DNA from 2 places in the Desulfitobacterium sp. LBE genome. Region 1 is predicted to be linked to the other one. Evidence: riboswitches for the same ligand, from Rfam matches in the RefSeq annotation. Region 1 holds a riboswitch; the other holds the start of a gene.

Region 1 (6,086 bases):
CGGCTCTTTTGGGTATGATCAGCGGAGTATTGGGAAGCTTTGCCGTATTGCGGAAGCAGAGCCTTCTGGGAGACGGAGTTTCCCACTCCGCCCTGCCCGGCGTGGTCATCGCCTTTATCCTGCTCGGCAGCAAAAATACAGAAATCCTGCTGCTGGGGGCCTTGCTCTCCGGACTGACCGCCACGGCGCTGATCGTGGGTATTGTCCGGCACACCCGCATCAAATTTGACAGTGCTCTGGCCTTGGTTATGTCCTTCTTCTTCGGCTTGGGGATGGTTCTGCTGACTTATGTGCAAAAGATCCCCAATTCCAACCAGGCAGGGCTCAAGCGCTTCATCTTCGGTCAGGCCTCCACCTTACTGCAAAGGGATATTATCCTGATGAGCGTTTGCGGTGTGGTTTTGCTGACCCTTGTCCTGGTGTTCTGGAAAGAATTTAAACTCTTTGTTTTTGACAGTGATTTTGCCCATAATCTGGGCTTTTCCCCCAAGAAGCTGAACTTACTGCTGTCGTTTATGATTGTCTTGACCATTATCATCGGTCTGCAGACGGTAGGGGTCATTCTCATGAGTGCACTGTTGATTAGTCCGGCAGTAGCCGCCCGCCAATGGACCAATAAGTTAGGGGTGATGGTTTCGCTTGCCGCCGCTTTCGGTGCCCTGTCCGGTGTGGTGGGAACCGCCGCCAGCTCTGCGGTGCCTAAGTTGCCCACAGGACCGGCCATTGTGGTGTGCGCCAGCCTCCTCGTTGTGCTCAGTGTTCTGTTTGCCCCGGGAAGAGGTATTCTGCACAGGGTGTACCGGCACAGGAAGAATAAGCTGATGCTGAAACTGGAAGGGAGTGGGCCTGATGTCCCCACAATTTGAAATACAACTGATTGCCGTCATTGTGGCGGTGGCCTGCGCCCTGCCCGGTGTCTTTCTGGTGCTGCGGAAAATGGCCATGATGTCGGATTCCATCACCCATACGATTCTGCTGGGCATTGTGCTGGCCTTCTTTGTCACTCATGATCTTTCTTCCTCCTTTCTGATCGCCGGTGCCGCATTAATGGGGGTCGTCACCGTGTGGCTGACGGAAATGCTGGGGCGTACGCGGCTTTTGGCGGAAGATGCAGCCATCGGTATTGTGTTCCCCTTCCTCTTTTCCATAGCCATTATCTTGATTACGCGCTATGCGGGTTCGGTGCATTTGGACACTGACTCGGTACTGCTGGGAGAGCTGGCCTTTGCTCCCTTTGACCGCATGATCGTGGGGGGAGTGGATCTGGGCGCGAAAGCCATTCATACCACAGGGATTCTTTTGCTTATTAACCTGGCGGTGATCATCATCTTCTTCAAGGAGCTGAAACTTGCCACCTTCGATCCCATGCTGGCCTCTGTGTTGGGTTTTGCGCCGACCCTGGTCCATTACGGTCTGATGACCCTGGTTTCGCTTACCACAGTGGGGGCTTTTCAGGCGGTGGGCTCCATTTTGGTGGTAGCGTTTATGATTGGCCCGCCGGTCACGGCCTATCTGCTTACCGATGATTTAAAGCGGATGTTGATTTTAAGCGGGGTGATCGGGGCCATCAACGGCTTATTAGGCTATCGGGCGGCAGCCCTGCTGGACGTATCCATCGCCGGCTGTATGGCCATGATGACGGGAATTTCTTTCTTGCTGGTCTTTATCTTTGCTCCCGGCCGGGGGCTTGTGAGCACGCTGAGCAGACGCCGCAGTCAAAAAATAGGCTTTGCCAAAATGATACTTTTGCTCCATCTTTATCACCACGAGGAAAGTGAAGCAAACCTTGCTGAGATACAAAGTTATTTGCGCCTGGATGGGGAGCTTACGAAAAATCTGATCGCCCTTTTGCAAAAGGAAGGGTGTATTGAGTTAAACAACAGCGTGATCAAGCTGACTGAACAGGGGCGCCTGACCAGCCTGCGCAGCTATGAGACCTTGCTTTCAGGCTAAGCTGTCAAGAAAAGAGGGATATCCCTGTGAAGGAGGTATCCATTTTTTTTGTTTCAGATTCAGTTATTCTGAAGAAGGTAATTCTGAAGAATTCTAAAGATTCGCTGAAATACATTGTAATTGGGCAAGAAATTTCTTATTCTATCTATAATTTCATATGGGGATGAGTACGATTTTTCAGAGGAAAAACCGTAAGGGAAGTCAGTCAAAGCTGACGCGGTGCCCGCCACTGTAGAAGGGAGTTAACTCACCATAAGGTCACTGGATAGTTATATCCGGGAAGACGGGAGTTAATGAGGAACTTAAGCCAGGAGACCTGCTCATGCCCCGGATTCAAAACAACCTACGGGATGTTAGGGAGGTGGATATCGTGTTCAGAACACTATTATTAAATACAGGATAGAAAGCCCTTCCGTTTGGAAAGGGTTTTTTTGTTTTGGGTCAATGATTTTGGGTCAATGATTCTGAAGAATTCTAAAGATTAGCTGAAAGAAATTGAAATTATACAAGAGTTTTTTTATAGTTAGAGGCAGCTAACTTACTTGAGCATACCTAAATTGCCGGGAGGAAGAGGAGCTTCCCCGCTCATGAGCAAAGGTGCAGGTAAGGGAGTTTAACTATTTTTATGGAGGTAGAAAAGATGAACAAGCCCAAGTTACATTTGCTTCGGAAGCGGTTCGCTCCCCTGCTGATTCTGGTTGTCGTTCTTTTGGTTGGCCTGCCTGGGTGCAGTCCTTCCCCGACGACTTCAAAGGCGCCGGAGGAAGGGAAGAAGGAGGAGCTGGTCCTGGCTGTGGGAATGGCCGATTATGGGATGTTCGATCCCAAAAAGACCTGGGGTGCCATCGGGCAAATCCGCTTAACCCACAGTTCACTGCTTAAAGCCACGAAGGACTTAACTTTTGTCGGCGATCTGGCCAAATCCTTTGAGACGAGTAAAGACGGCTATACCTGGACCTTCAAAATCCGCAATGATGCCAAATTTTCCAACGGCGACCCGGTTACCATAGAGGATGTCCTGTTTACCTATGAAATGCTGAAAGAAGACGGCATCGCCTTTGACCTTTCCTTTGTCGATAAAATGGAGATTAGCGGCAAGGATACCATCGTGTTTACTTTGCAAGAGCCGCGTTCCACATTTGTCAGTCAGCTTTCCGAAATCGGCATTGTGCCCAAACATATTTATGATGACAATTATTCCAAAAACCCCATTGGCTCCGGACCCTATCAGGTAACCCAGTATAATGACGGCGAACAAATCATCATGGACTATAACCCTTATTGGTATGGTGAGGAGCCTCAATTCAAGAAACTCACCTTCCTGCTGCTGGGGGAAGATGCCGCTTTTGCAGCGGCCAAGGCCGGTCAAGTTGATATTTGTTACATTCCTCCCAAATTTGCCGGACAAACCCTGCCGGGAATGACCTTACACGTTCTGGAGAGCGTTGATTCCAGAGGAATTAGTCTTCCTGTCCTGCCCAGCGGCGGAACCGGGTATATCAACGCCAACGAGGTCAAAGTCGGCAATGATATTACCTCTCATTTGGCCATCCGTCAAGCATTGAACATTGGGTTAAGCCGTCAGGGAATTATTGATGTGACCATGGACGGATACGGAAAGGCTGCCTATTCCATTGTGGATGGCACACCCTGGTTTAATGAAAAAACGGTCATTGAGGATGGCCGGGTTGAAGAGGCCAAGCAATTGCTGGCAGATGCCGGGTGGGCCGATACCAACAAGGATGGCATTGTCGAGAAGGATGGGCTGAAGGCCGAATTTGATTTATATTTTCCTTCCAGTGACCAGCTGCGCGGTGACATCGCCCTGGCTGTTGCCGATCAGGCCCTTGGTCTGGGTATTAAGATCAATATCATCGGTGCTACCTGGGATGAAATATTTATCCAGGGCAAGGCCAATGCCTGCCTATGGGGAGGCGGCCGACTTCACCCCCATCAATTGTATACTATGTATTCATCTCAGGTGATCAATACCGGGTACAATAACATGCCTTCTTATATCAATCCCACTTCTGATGACTATATAAAGAAAGCTTTGTACGCCAGCACTCAGGAAGAAGCCAATCAATACTGGAAACTGGCCCAATGGGATGGGAAAACCGGTTTCAGCCCCCTTGGTGACGCTCCCATCGTTTGGCTGGCCCGTGTCGACCATCTGTACCTTGTCAATGATCAGGTGAATATCGGCAACCAACTCATGCATTCCCATGGCTATGAATTTGGACTGTTTGGCAATATCACGGAGTGGTCGATCAACCCTTAAAGCCAATCAAGCTGAACGCTCTATCAGAACAGGTGCGTCTGAAACGCCTGCCCGAAGCATTGGCGTTTTGAACGCACCTGTTTGAATGGGGCCGCTCTATAAACGGGAGGTGCTGTGTTATGTCTCAAAAAATCCTCAGGCGCTTTCTGCGCATGATTACCCTGATGCTGGGCTTATCCATCCTGACCTTCTGGTTAATCCATTTGTCTCCGATTGATCCTGTCAATGCCTATGCGATCAGTGATACCTCTATGTCACAGGAACAGCTGGAAAAGCTGAAGGAATACTGGGGGGTTAACAAATCCCCTGTGGAACAATATTTTTCCTGGGCAGGGGCCTTGCTGCAGGGTGATTTTGGTATGTCCAAGCTGTATAGAGTCCCCGTTATGGACATTATTAAAAGCAGAGCCATGACATCTTTTGCGCTCATGGGAACAGCATGGCTCTTGTCCGGTGTTTTCGGCTATCTGCTGGGAGCGGTGGCCGCCATGAGAAGAGGGAAGCTGCTGGATCGCTTTATTAAATGGTACAGTTATATTCTGGTTTCCATACCCACCTTTTTGCTGGCTTTAATTTTACTGCTTGTTTTTGCAGTCTGGCTGGGAATGTTTCCGATCGGCCTGACTAAACCCATAGGACTGGCGGATGCCGATGTTACTTTGGCGGACCGCCTCCGCCATTTCATTCTTCCCGCCTTGACGTTAAGCCTTTTAGGGGTTGCCAATATCGCCATGCACACCCGGGAAAAAATGATCGATATCCTCAATACGGAATATGTGACCTTTGCCAGAGCACGAGGAGAAACAGCCTGGCAGATTTTCAAAAACCATGGTTTCCGCAACTCCATTATTCCGGCTATTTCCATTCAGTTTGCCTATTTCAGTGAATTGTTCGGCGGTTCCGTTCTGGCGGAGCAGGTATTTGCCTATCCGGGGCTGGGCAGCACTCTGACCACCGCCGGCTTAAAAGGAGATCTTCCCCTGCTGCTGGGAATTATTTTAATCGCTTCCTTGTTTGTCTTTATTGGCAATTTTATTGCGGACATCTTAAATACCATTGTCGATCCGCGCATTAAAAGGGGGGAGCTAAGATGCTAGAGCAATTAGGAAGGAAAGAGGAGGTTCTTCTTGACCCAGGAAAAACCGGCAATGTGCGCAAGAAGATTATTTGGATGATCGGCTTTTCCACCTGCCTGATCGGTTTGATCCTTATTCTCAGTTTTATCTTAAGCAACGATAATCTGCGCGTGAACAATGCCAGCAAGAATCTTATGCCCAGCTTGCAGCATTTGTTTGGCACGGATTGGCTGGGCCGGGATATGTTTACCCGAACTATGAAAGGGCTGCGGCTGTCCCTGGCCGTGGGAATTTTTGCTACGGTGATCAGTGTTACTGTGGCCACCTTGCTCGGAACCGCTGCGGCCCTATTCGGTAAAAAAGTCGATGAACTGATTTCCTGGCTCATTGACCTCTTCATCGGTATGCCTCACCTGATCTTCATGATTTTAATCTGTTATATCGTAGGCGGGGGGATTCGGGGCATTGTCATCGGTGTTGCCATGACCCACTGGACCTCACTGGCCAGGGTGGTGCGGGCTGAAGTCCTGCAGATCAAAAGTGCGGAATACATCCAACTATCCCGGAGCTATGGTAAGTCCCCTTGGTATATTGCCAGAAGGCATGTCATGCCTTCCGTATTTCCGCAAATCATGATTGGAGCATTCTTAATGTTTCCTCATGTCATCCTCCATGAGGCTGCCCTCACCTTTTTAGGCTTTGGGCTGTCACCCCAAACACCGGCGGTGGGGATTATTCTGTCTGAAGCCATGAGCCATCTTTCCACAGGCCAATGG
Region 2 (6,086 bases), 3.4 Mb from region 1:
TCATTAGAAGACCTCTTTTTTACTGCCTTGAATTTTTGTTTTATGACGTAAATGATAAAAAGGAGGGAAACTCCACATATTTCGACAACTAAACCATAGACGCCAAGGATGTTTTTCAAAAATGTCGAGCGATCAATGGCGGTGGGCGTAACAAAGACAGAAACGACAAATACAATAACGGCAATGCTGATCCCCAAAAACATGCGGGATTTTTTCGGAAAAATATGTTTTAAGCCTTCCACGCCGGCATAGTGAAACAAAGCCAGAATCAAAAAAGATCCCGCCGTCCAGGATACGATCTGAAACGCCTCCATTCTTTGGATAAAATCCCCTACATCAACCAGGCGGGCGAGAATATAGACGGAATACAATTGCCTGGAGCCCATTTCTACGCCAATCACCGTAATGACAAAAAACATGGAGGTGGTGATCGTCAGAATGCCCAGGCCCACACCCATAAGCTTTATCTTGTACATAACTTTAGGATTATTATGGTAAGCCATTAAAACGCCCATAATAATACAGATCCCGAACCAAGCAGTGGGAAGCATAGCTCCTCTCAGAATCTCCCCCAGGCTGTGCTGGAACATGGGCCGCAAATTATCAAACTCCATATTCCCAATATTAAACAGCATGATAAAGAGAAAGGAGCCCAGCACAAAGGGGGCGACAATCTCAGAAAGCCGCATAATCACCTCCAGCCCGGCACTGCAGGCATAGGTGCTCACCAGCAAGAGCAAAATGGCAAAAACGTAGCGCGGAGTTTCCGGCATCGCCATCGAACCAAAGAATTCCATAAGACTTTGGGTAAGGGTGATGGCTACACTAATAAAGTAAAGGCTGAACATGCCAACGCTTATCTTGCCTAAGATTTTGCCGAGGATTTTCTCACTGTATTGAAAAATCGTCTGATTGGCATAGGTCCTCCCCATTTTATATAAGAAAAAACCCAGCATTGTTTCTATAACTATAGCCACCAGGAGGGCCTGCCAAAAATCCTGCTCCAAATCTCTTATGATCAGATTGGGCATGCCTATAGATAGGGAAACAATCACGAAATAAGTACAAAAGGATTGACGGCTTGAGATTTTTATATTCATGAATTTCACACTTTCATCATTACGGATAAGTTAGTATTAGGATGAACGCTCAGCCTTATACTATACATTTTCCAAGAGGCGGGGGCTTGGGCGCAAGAAAAAAGCCGGCCCCCTAAGCCGGCTATCCAAAACTATTGCTGAGCGGCCAACCCTTCCCTGGCCACCAGAAAATCCACAAACTGACGGGCGGTTCTCCCTGAGCGGGCATTATGATTCATCACCCAGCGCAGCGCCTGCTGTCTTAACTCCTCCTTGGGAAGTGTCAGCCCTTCCTGAGTTGCTAACTCCTCCACAATCTTCAGATAGCCTTCCTGGTCCGGTGTGGGGAAGGTGACCGTAATGCCGAAGCGGTCGGATAAGGACAATTTTTCCTCCATGTTGTCCCGCCGGTGGACTTCCTCGACTTGCCGTTCGCCGAAGGTTTCTCTGATCAAATGACGCCGGTTGGAGGTGGCATAGATCAGCACGTTTTGGGGCTTCCCTTCCAGCCCTCCCTCCAGCAGGGTCTTCAGATTCTTATAATCACTTTCCGTGTCTTCAAAAGAAAGATCGTCAATAAACAGAATGAACTTCAAAGGCTGCTTGGCCAGGAGCCGAATAATCTTGGGGTAGTCATGCAAGTCTGTTTTCGATAATTCCACCAGGCGCAGTCCCTGTTCACCATATTCCTGCACTAAAGCTTTAACCAAGGAAGATTTCCCAGTCCCACGGTTGCCATAGAGAATCACATTATTAGCCGGAAGGCCTTTCAGGAAAAATTCCGTATTCTGGAGGATGATTCCCTGCTCCCGTTCCTGATTAATCAACTTGCTGATGCGCATGGGCTCAGGGTGTACCCCTTCCAGCCTTTCCGCACGGCCCCGCCATTTGAGAGCCATGCACCGGCCGAACAATCCGGTACCCATGGTTTGATAATAAGCAAGCAGCGCATCCACCATTTCCTCTGACCTTCCCCGAAGCAGACTCTGCTTCAACTTTTTCTGAGAGGAAAGGAGATAGTTTTCAGCCCGATTCTCTTCTTTTGCATAAGTTTCTTTTTCCCTATCCATATCCGGAAGACTCAGCCAACCAGGCCAGCTTTCCGGGCTCAATGGTTCCTCCAGCCAGAGGCCCGGTTCTTCCGCCCCTTGCTCTGCACACCGTGCCTTGACAGCCCCTTTAATATCTTCCGCCTTCAGCCCGGCAAGCTCCCGCAAATAGAGCAGCTCCCGCCCGGCCAGTCGGCGCAGCCCGGCGGGAACCCGGTCCTTTCCCTGTTGAGCCGTTTGCCTGGCCAGCTCATTGTCATCCTGAAGCATACGCTCCCAAAGATAATCAGGCCAATGAGCCTGAGTCGCCAAGGAGCAGAAATGATGATAATCTTTATAAATTGCCATCAGATCAAACTCCCTGCTCCCTATCCCCTGGAGCAGTTTTTGGAAAGAAACTGCCACCGGATCCCCTATGATGCCTCGGAAAACAACCATTCCGTCAAAAAGAAGGGATAACCGGGTAATTTTCGTCCTATTCACATTATGCACATCCTTGTTTTCTTCTTGTGTTCTAGTACAATTCTTAGTACTATCTTAAATCCTGCAATTCTTTAAGTAAAGGGTTGACAAAATCTTCTTCTTTGCTATTCTATAATTAGTTAAAAAAAGTCCATTCTTTGGTGCCCCCAAGGGGAGAATAGGGAAACCGGTGCGATTCCGGTGCGGACCCACCACTGTGTAGGATGAGCCTGAACCATAACCACCGGCCAGACCGGGAAGGGGTAGCGGCGTTTGAATCCAAGCCAGGAGACCTGCCAGGAATGAAGAAAGCCTTTCCATGGGTGCTATGGAAAGCAGCGGCGACGAAGGCAAAGTCCCGACCACTTATGAAGTGGCGGGACTTTATTTTTTTTAAAGGAGAGGAATACAGATGAGTAAAACCGAATTAGAACAGGACAAGCTAGTGGATGACTTCTTAAGACAGGAAAACCTGAGTGACGCTTCCCTGGAGGAATGTGAAACCGCCTTAGACCATCTTATCCAGGGAATACACGGTCTTGACGAACAGGTCATGGCCGCTGTACAAACCCGTTTAGATTCCTTAACCAAACCCCAAGGCAGTTTAGGAGTCCTGGAAGCCCTCGCCAAACAATTGGGCGGGATTCAAGGTCAGCCTTGGCCGGAAGTACAAAAAAAGGCCATTCTCGTCATGGCCGGAGACCACGGCGTGGTGGCGGAAGGGGTCAGTGCCTTCCCTCAGGAAGTAACCCCGCAAATGTTCTATAATTTCCTGGGCGGCGGGGCAGGGATCAATGTCCTGGCCCGTCATGCCGGCGCCGAAGTGATCTGCACCGATGTGGGCATGGCTTTCCCGCTGGATCCGCCCGAGCTTATGGCTCACCGCATCATGAACGGAACCCATAACATGGCCCAGGGACCGGCTATGAGCCGTAAAGAAGCTCTGCTCTCCCTGCTGACCGGAGCTAAAATCGCCCGCCAGGCTATCGATTCCGGAGTGAATGTCCTGGCCACAGGGGAAGTGGGAATTGGCAATACCACCCCCAGTACAGCCATTATTTCTCTCTTGACAGGTTTGCCGCCCCAGGAGGTTACCGGGCGGGGCACAGGTCTGGATGATGAAGGACTCATCCGCAAGCAAAACGTCATCGCCCGTTCTATCGCCATCAATCAGCCCGATCCTAAGGATGGAGTGGATATCCTCAGCAAAATAGGGGGCTTGGAGATCGGTGCTCTGGCCGGGGCAATTCTGACCGCAGCCTATTCCCGTGTCCCCATCCTTTTAGATGGGGTCATCTCCACTGCCGCTGCTCTCATCGCTGTCCGCATCTGCCCTACGGCCCGCTTCTTCCTGATTCCCTCCCATTCTTCTGTGGAGATCGGCCATCGAGCCGCCCTGGAACAACTGGAGCTAAAACCCATCATGCATCTGGATTTCCGCTTGGGAGAGGGAACAGGAGCCGCTATCGCTTTCCATCTTCTGGATGCCTCCATCCACATTCTCAACGAAATGGCTACTTTTGAATCCGCAGGAGTCAGCGGTAAAAACTAAGCAATCACCGGAGGTAATTATGTCAGATTTTGTGCTCATAACCGGTGGAGCCCGCAGTGGCAAAAGCCGCTTTGCCGAGCTCCTGGCCGCTCATCCCGGCCTGCCTGTCACCTACATCGCCACGGCCCAGGTCTATGATGAAGAAATGGCTTTGCGTGTCAAAAAACATCAGGACCAGCGCCCTGCCCATTGGGGCTTAGTGGAAGAACCCCTTGCCCTTTCCTCTGTGTTGGAACGCCATGCTCAGAACAAAGGGGTCCTTTTGGTGGATTGTGTAACCCTGTGGCTGACCAATCTCCTCCTTGCCCACTATCCAGCAGAAGATCATCTGACTGAGCAGGAGTATACCCAGGCCCTCCATAGGCTGGAGCAGAAGATTCTCGAACAGGTCCGCATTGTCGCCCGTATAGCCCGGGATATTACCCCTCAGGTGATTATGGTCACCAATGAAGTGGGAGATGGTATCGTCCCGGATAATCCCCTTTCCAGGATTTATCGGGATCTGGCCGGCAGGGCCAACCAGATCCTGGGACAGGGCGCCCAGCAGGTCTATTCCGTGGTCGCCGGCTATCCGACGGAGATCAAAGCTGCCGGTCAGGCCTTACTGGATTCCTTGCGGCGAGAGGATGCCTAGCATGCGCAAATTATGGATCGCCCTGACCTTCCTGACCCGAATACCACTCCCTCAGCCGGAGCAGGTGACCTCGGAAGAATTCACCCAAAGTCAGCATTATTATCCTTTGGTAGGCCTGATTCTGGGCGGAGCCTTATGGTTGGCCTTAACCCTGCTTCTTCCTCACTACCCGCCCCTGGTTACGGCTGCCTTGCTGCTTGCCCTGGAACTTATTCTCACCGGGGGAATTCACCTTGATGGTTTGATGGATAGTATGGACGGTTTGCTTTCAGCGCGGACACCTGAACGCATGCTGGAGATTATGAAAGACAGCCATGTGGGAGCTTTCGGTGCGGTGAGCGCCATGGTATACCTGCTGCTCAAATTCAGTCTTTTGGCCGGGCTCCTCGCCCTCTCTTCCCCTTTAGTTCCTTACCTGGTTCTTTTCATGCCCATCCTGTCCCGCTGGATTTTTCTGATTGGGGTTCATTATTTCCCCTATGCCCGGGCCCAGGGATTTGGCCAGGGATTTCATGAAACCTCCCGCCAAACCCGGTGGCTATTCCTGGGGGAGGGGCTGCTGCTCCTTTTCCTCACCTATTGGGTGCTGCAATGGCCGGGGATTGCCGGCTTTATGCTGGCCACCCTCTTCATCCTCTTGTTCACCCGCAAGGTCTCCCGCCTCCTCGGAGGGTTAACCGGAGATCTCTATGGTGCCAGCATTGAACTTTCCGAACTGCTCTTTCTTTTAGGGGCCTTCCCATTGCTTTACCCCTGAAATTCGGAATCGCTTACGAATTTGAGCTGTGCCGCCCAGGGAGCCAGGCAGCCAGGCAGCCGGACAGCAGACAATCTGCTCTGACGACAAAGAGGCCGTTGCCCAAGGAACTGTAAAGTTCGTGCAACGGCCTCTTTGCAGCCCTATTGATTCAAGCCCCGGGCCAAGCGCCTCATTCCCTCTTCGATAATCTCCGGTGTGGAACAGGAATAGTTGAGACGCATTTCATTGGACACCCGGCCATCGGCGTAGAAAAGAGCGCCGGGAACATAAAGAACATTTTGGCGAATCATATCTTGCACATAGTCAAAACTATTGTTCACCCCCATGAGTTTGGCCCAAAGGAACAGGCCGCCTGCCGGCACCTTCATCTCCACCCTGTCTCCCAGATAGGTCTGGATGGACTCCACCATGGCCTTACGGCGAACATTGTAGACTTCCCGCAGCTTCAGGATATGATCCGGCAAAAGATCCTTTTGCAAATATTCATAGATGGCTCTCTGAGTCAGGTTATTGCTATGAAGATCCACACCTTCCTTGGTCTGCTCCAGAT

What was found. Region 1 has a riboswitch for cobalamin ahead of DESLBE_RS16525 (ABC transporter substrate-binding protein). Riboswitches for the same ligand answer to the same signal wherever they lie in the genome.
Region 2: another riboswitch for cobalamin. It lies ahead of cobT (nicotinate-nucleotide--dimethylbenzimidazole phosphoribosyltransferase); the one in region 1 lies ahead of DESLBE_RS16525 (ABC transporter substrate-binding protein).

What each region holds. Positions count from the first base shown of each region.
Region 1 is NZ_VLKD01000001.1:3,481,964-3,488,049, reverse strand. Features, by position in the region: gene DESLBE_RS16535 (iron chelate uptake ABC transporter family permease subunit) at 1-866, shown strand, start outside; gene DESLBE_RS16530 (metal ABC transporter permease) at 850-1,953, shown strand; cobalamin riboswitch at 2,102-2,292, shown strand; gene DESLBE_RS16525 (ABC transporter substrate-binding protein) at 2,594-4,234, shown strand; gene DESLBE_RS16520 (ABC transporter permease) at 4,354-5,331, shown strand; gene DESLBE_RS16515 (ABC transporter permease) at 5,325-6,086, shown strand, end outside.
Region 2 is NZ_VLKD01000001.1:40,790-46,875, reverse strand. Features, by position in the region: gene DESLBE_RS00190 (endospore germination permease) at 1-1,100, opposite strand, end outside; gene DESLBE_RS00195 (spore germination protein) at 1-4, opposite strand, end outside; gene DESLBE_RS00185 (ATP-binding protein) at 1,232-2,611, opposite strand; cobalamin riboswitch at 2,733-2,906, shown strand; gene cobT (nicotinate-nucleotide--dimethylbenzimidazole phosphoribosyltransferase) at 3,003-4,142, shown strand; gene cobU (bifunctional adenosylcobinamide kinase/adenosylcobinamide-phosphate guanylyltransferase) at 4,162-4,776, shown strand; gene cobS (adenosylcobinamide-GDP ribazoletransferase) at 4,769-5,533, shown strand; gene DESLBE_RS00165 (PLP-dependent aminotransferase family protein) at 5,677-6,086, opposite strand, start outside.